2 regions of the Serratia odorifera genome follow, and region 1 is predicted to be linked to the other one. Evidence: predicted binding sites of a transcription regulator. Region 1 holds the regulator's gene; the other holds the start of a gene.
The links. The regulator PurR, encoded in region 1, represses purine synthesis genes. The targets are predictions, from matches to a motif close to CANGCAAACGTTTGCNTG.

Region 1 (3,166 bases):
AGCATGCCCAGACAGCCGATGCCAAATAGCGCCAGTCCCATCAGCAATACCGGCTTGCGGCCGAGACGATCGGAGAGTGGCCCCCAGAGTAATTGAGCAAAGGCAAAACCGGCCAGGAAGATACTGAGGCTGGCGCTGATGGCGCCGGCAGAAATCTGCAATTCTTGCTGCATGGCGCCAAAGGCGGGCAGGTACATATCGGTGGCCAGGTAGCCGAGCATGCTCAGCCCGGCGAGGTAAAACATAAATCCAAAGTTTCGCATGGTATTTCTCGTTGATGCTGTTGTGCAGGTTTTTTTTAGCGTCGCAAGTGTATCTGGCTGGATCTCTGCTTGTGAAACGGTAATATTTGCAAGCTGTTGTTAAAAAAATTGAAGGCAAAGCGATGTGGTCTGAATATTCCCTTGATGTGGTCGACGCCGTGGCGCGTACCGGCAGTTTCAGCGCGGCAGCGCAGGAACTGCATCGCGTGCCGTCAGCGGTGAGTTATACCGTACGTCAGTTGGAGCAGTGGCTGGCGGTGCCGCTGTTTGAACGGCGCCATCGCGACGTGGAGCTGACGCCTGCCGGCGCATTGTTTGTTCAGGAATCGCGCGCTGTCATCAAAAAAATGCTCGACACCCGTCGTCAGTGTCAGCAGGTGGCCAACGGCTGGCGCGGCCAGTTGAAGATCGCCGTCGATATCATCGTCAAACCACAGCGTAGCCGGCAACTGGTGCTGGATTTCTACCGTCATTTCCCGGACGTCGAGTTGCGGGTACAGCCGGAAGTGTTCAACGGCGTGTGGGATGCGCTGGTGGACGGGCGTGCCGATATGGCAATTGGCGCAACGCGCGCGGTGCCGACCGGTGGCGGCTTTGCCTTTCGCGACATGGGTTTTATGAACTGGCTGTGCGTGGTCAGCGCCAGCCATCCGCTGGCGGTTTTGCCCGGCCCGCTGGATGACGATCGGCTGCGGCCATTTCCCTCCCTGGTGCTGGAGGACACCTCACGCACCTTGCCCAAGCGCGTCACCTGGTCTTTGGATAACCAACGGCGGTTGCTGGTACCGGACTGGGTATCGGCGGTGGACTGTTTGCGTGATGGCTTGTGCGTCGGCATGGTGCCGGCACATCGCGTATTGCCGTTGATTGAGCAGGGGGAACTGGTGGCGTTGCAACTGCCTGAACCGTTCCCGCCCAGCGCCTGTTGCCTGACCTGGCAGCAGAACGCGCAGTCGCCGGCGATGGCGTGGTTGCTGGATTATCTCGGCGACAGTGAAACGCTGAATCAGGAATGGTTGAGCGAGGTGATATTGCCGGAGTAGCGCAATCGCGCCCCCCGGCCGGTGCTTTAGCGGCGGTAATCGACGAACGGGCCGTCGGCGACCGAGCGGCGTTCGATCAATTTGGGGTGGACTTCAATGACCTGCGATTCTTCGCGTTTGCTGATGATGCGATCCAGCAGCATGGTAAATGCCATTTCACCAAGACGCTCTTTTGGCTGATGGATAGTGGTCAGCGCCGGGGTGAAGTAACGCGCGTTGCGTACATTGTCATAACCGATCACTGAAATATCCTGCGGCACGCGCAACCCGAGCTCGTCGGCAGCGCAGATTGCGCCCATGGCCATAATGTCGCCGCCGCAGAACACGGCGGTCGGGCGCTGTTTTTGCGACAGGATCTGGTGCATGGCCTTATAACCGGACTCCGGCTCGAAGTCGCCCTGGACAATCCACTGGTCACGGATGTCGATATTGGCTTCCTGCAATGCCTTGAGGAAACCCTGATGACGGCCGCCGCCGGTGTTGCGCGACAGTTGCCCGGGAATGGCGCCGATGTCGCGGTGGCCACGTTCAATCAGATAACGGCCTGCCAGATAGCCACCTTCGAAGGCGTTGTCGATGATGGTGTCGGTGAAGTCACCGCGCGCGGCGCCCCAGTCCATCACCACCATCGGGATGTTGCGATAATCTTCCAGCATGCCGAGCAGTTGGTCAGGATATTCGGAGCACATCACCAGCAGGCCGTCGACGCGTTTTTGCGCCAGCATCGCCAGATAGGCGCGCTGTTTGTCCAGATTGTTATGCGAGTTGCACAGAATCAGCGTGTAGCCCTTGCTGTAACAGCTGTTTTCCACCGCTTCAATCACTTCAGCGAAATAGGGCGCTTCGCTGGAGGTTGCCAGCAGGCCAATGGATTTGGTGTGATTGACCTTCAAACTGCGAGCAACGGCGCTTGGGGAATAATGCAGCTCTTTAATGGCAGCCCAAACGGCCGCCTTGGTCTCTTCGGCGACGAAACGGGTCTTATTGATGACGTGCGAAACGGTGGTGGTGGAAACGCCCGCGCGTTTGGCCACATCTTTAATCGTTGCCATGTAAAGAATGACTCCTAAACCCACATGTATTTAGCATGTAAGCATGTTGTTAATCGTTTGCCTACGCAGATCCTTCTCCAGAGTCACGAAAACTTGGTTTTTAGTGTGGAAGTCGTCAGCCACTTGACCTGGAGGGACTCAATTGCCGGTGCGCAGCAGTGAACTGCGAATTTTGTCGCATATTGAGCAAAAGTGGAAGTGCTAATCAACATTATAAGCGTGGAATGATAACAAGATTTTATTGGGGAACTGTGGGAAAATGATTTGACGCACCAATACTGTGGATTTTATGCTTGGCGCAGATTATCTGATAAGGAGTTTTTGATGGATACCGATTTAAAAATGTCTTTGTTCACCACCCTGGGTGCATTGGCGATGATTATTGCCTTCAGCTTCACTGCCGCATTGAACTGAATCCTGACTTAATCAATAAAGGCGCAGCTCAATATGAACTGCGCCTTTTTATTTATTGCCGCGTATTGGCCAATTACGCCAGGTTTTCCGCTACGAACGCCCAGTTCACCAGCGCCCAGAAGTTTTCCAGATAGTTCGGCCGCGCATTGCGGTAGTCGATATAATAAGCGTGCTCCCACACGTCTACCGTCAGCAGCGGCTTGTCCTCGCCGGTCAGCGGGGTGGCTGCATTCGAGGTATTAACGATAGCCAGCGAACCGTCGCTTTTCTTTACCAGCCAGGTCCAGCCAGCGCCAAAATTGCCTACCGCTGATTGTGTGAACGCCTGCTTGAACTTATCGAAGCTACCGAAGGCCCGATTGATTGCTTCTGCCAGTTTACCGCTTGGCTCACC
Region 2 (3,166 bases), on a different contig from region 1:
CGACTGCGGCTGGTTGCGGCGCGTCAGCGTCACCTCTTCCAGGCTGATTTGAGCCGGCTGACGCCAGGCATGGCTGATTTTGCCTATGCTGAGCCGATAGTCGCTGTTATCGCTTACCCAGTTGCCGAGCCGCTCGGCGGCCCAACGCGTTTGCCCGATGACATACAGCAGCACTAGCGCGAGCACTACCAACAGCAGCAACGTCAGCAACAGTTTCCCGATAAATTTCATCGCCTATACCTGCGTCGGTCAAAAAAGATACCCTGTTTATGCCGTAATTGGCCCATCATCTCAAGGGCAATGGTCTGATAGGCAATAAAAAAACGGCCGATGGAGGCCGTTTTGTCACATCGCGCGGAGATTATTCTTTTTCTTGTGGGAACAGCAGATTCAGCACGATAGCGGTAATGCCGCCGGCGGCGATGCCGGAAGACAGCAGGGTCTTCAGCCAGTCTGGCGCAAACTGCAAAATCAGCGGTTGCTGTGAAACCCCCATGCCTACCGCCAGCGACAGGGCCATGATCATGATGGCGCGACGATTGAGCTTTTCACGTGAAACGATGCGTACGCCCGACGCGGCGATGGTGCCGAACATGACGATGGTCGCACCACCCAGCACCGGTTCGGGAATGTGCTGTACGAATCCGGCTACCGCCGGGAATAGGCCAAGCACAATCAGCATCAGCGCGACCACGAAGCCGACGTAGCGGCTGGCGACGCCGGTCAGTTGGATGACGCCGTTGTTCTGGCCGAAACAGGAGTTCGGGAAGGTATTGAACACCGCCGAGAGCATCGAGTTCAGGCCATTGGCCAACACCCCGCCTTTCAGACGCTTCATGTACAGCGGGCCACTGACCGGCTGCTCGGAGACGTCAGAGGTGGCGGTGATATCGCCGATGGTTTCCAATGAGGTGACCATAAAGATCAGCATTAGCGGCAGCAGCAGGTTCCAGTCGAAGCCCAATCCATAATACAGCGGCGTCGGGATGGTGATCGGTGAGCCCGGCGGCACCGGCTGGGTTGCTGGCAACATGTCGAGCGCCCAGGCCAGCAAATAGCCGACCGCCATGGCGATCACCAGCGATGCGACGCGCAGATACGGGTTGCGTTGGCGGTTAAGCAGGATAATCACCGCCAGTACCGCGCCGGCCAGGAGCAGATTTTTTGGCGTCCCGAAGGTGTGATCGTTCATCGCGGCATAGCCGCCGCCGATCGACGTCAGGCCGACCTGGATCAGCGACAGCCCGATAATCATCACCACGATACCGGATACCAGCGGCGTAATAATGCGCCGTGCCAGATGCAATACGCGCGACAGTAGAATTTCGGTACAGGAGGCGACCATCAGGGTACCGAACAGCGCAGCCATCATGGTCGGCACATCGGCGCCGCCATTTTTCAGCGCCAGGCCGCCCATAATCAGCGGCGAGACAAAATTGAAACTGGTGCCCTGAATCGACAGCAGGCCGGATCCGACCGGACCCCAGGTTTTGATTTGCAGAATGGATGCCAATCCGGAGGCAAACAGCGACATACTGATAATGTGTTGCGTGTCCTGTGCCGGCAGGCCCAGCGCCTGACAGATCAGCAACGCCGGAGTAATGACGGCGACAAACATCGCCAGCAGATGCTGACCGGCGGCAAACAGCGTTTGCGGCAGCGGTGGGCGATCTTCCAGTCGATAAATCAGTTCACTGTTGCGGGGAGTCGTTGAGACGGACTTTGCGGCATCAAGCTCGGCGGATGGCATGGTCATGGTGAGGCATTTTCCAGAAACGGCAAAGAGCGCATTTTAATCGCCCAGGCAGCAAAAGCAAACGGTTGCGCCTAAATATTATGTTAGGCTGTTTTTATGTTATGTCGCATTTTTATTCATTTTTTCTTGTTTTTTCAGCGGAATTTTCTTCTAATCCTGCACTCGTCAAGTTTAAAAACGATATGGTTTTATATAACTTATTATTTTAATTGGATCTTTTCCCCTCACATGGAGTAGCTAGATGTTTCATCTCGATACTTATGGCACGCTAGTCGCGGCAACCCTGGTTTTGCTCCTTGGGGGCAAATGCGTTAGAACCATCCCTCTGCTCAGAAAATACACCATTCCAGCCCCGGTTGCCGGTGGTCTGCTGGTTGCTCTGTTGCTGCTGATCATGAAAAAGACCGTTAACTGGGAAATCAGCTTCGATATGTCGCTGAAAGATCCGTTAATGCTGGCGTTCTTCGCCACTATCGGTCTGAACGCCAATCTGGCACGGTTGCGCGCTGGCGGCAAGGCGCTGGTGGTGTTCCTGTTTGTGGTGCTGGGCTTGCTGCTGGTGCAGAACGCCATCGGCATTGGCATGGCGAAAATGCTGGGGCTGGATCCGTTGATGGGTCTGATCGCCGGTTCGATCACCCTGTCGGGCGGTCACGGTACCGGTGCGGCCTGGAGTAAGCTGTTTATCGAGCGATATGGCTTTGAAAACGCAACGGAAGTTGCGATGGCCTGTGCGACCTTTGGTCTGGTATTGGGTGGCCTGATTGGCGGGCCGGTAGCGCGCTATCTGGTAAAACACTCCTCTACCCCGGAAGGTTCGCCGGATGACAGTCAGCAACCGAGCGGTTTTGAAAAGCCGGAAAGCGGCCGTCTGATCACCTCATTGGTAATGATTGAAACCATTGCCATGATCGCCATCTGTTTGAGTCTGGGACAGTTGATTTCCGGTCTGTTGCTCGGCTCGGTGCTTGAACTGCCGACCTTCGTCTGCGTGCTGTTTGTCGGCGTGATCCTCAGCAATACCCTGGCGTTTACCGGCTTCTATACCGTATTTGAACGTGCGGTGTCGGTATTGGGCAACGTCAGCCTGTCGCTGTTCCTGGCGATGGCGCTGATGAGTCTGCGACTGTGGGAACTGGCCTCGCTGGCATTGCCGATGCTGGCTATCCTGGCGGTTCAGACGCTGGTAATGGCGCTGTACGCCATTTTCGTTACCTATCGTATCATGGGCAAAAACTACGACGCGGCGGTACTGGCTGCCGGGCACTGTGGTTTTGGCATGGGCGCAACGCCAACGGCGATTGCCAATATGCAGGCGATTACCGATCGCTTTGGTCCGTCGCACCTGGCCTTCCTGGTAGTGCCGATGGTTGGCGCATTCTTCATTGATATCGCCAATGCAATCGTCAT

Region 2: the regulator PurR is predicted to act here: its motif matches at 1,811-1,828, upstream of ACCC84_RS19375 (nucleobase:cation symporter-2 family protein).

Annotation. Positions count from the first base shown of each region.
Region 1 covers NZ_JBGMUT010000001.1:836,622-839,787, forward strand. The annotation lists gene punC (purine nucleoside transporter PunC) at 1-263, opposite strand, end outside; gene punR (DNA-binding transcriptional activator PunR) at 386-1,306, shown strand; gene purR (HTH-type transcriptional repressor PurR) at 1,333-2,358, opposite strand; gene cydH (cytochrome bd-I oxidase subunit CydH) at 2,683-2,772, shown strand; gene sodB (superoxide dismutase [Fe]) at 2,846-3,166, opposite strand, start outside.
Region 2 covers NZ_JBGMUT010000010.1:37,230-40,395, forward strand. The annotation lists gene ACCC84_RS19370 (AsmA family protein) at 1-231, opposite strand, end outside; gene ACCC84_RS19375 (nucleobase:cation symporter-2 family protein) at 362-1,756, opposite strand; gene gltS (sodium/glutamate symporter) at 1,998-3,166, shown strand, end outside.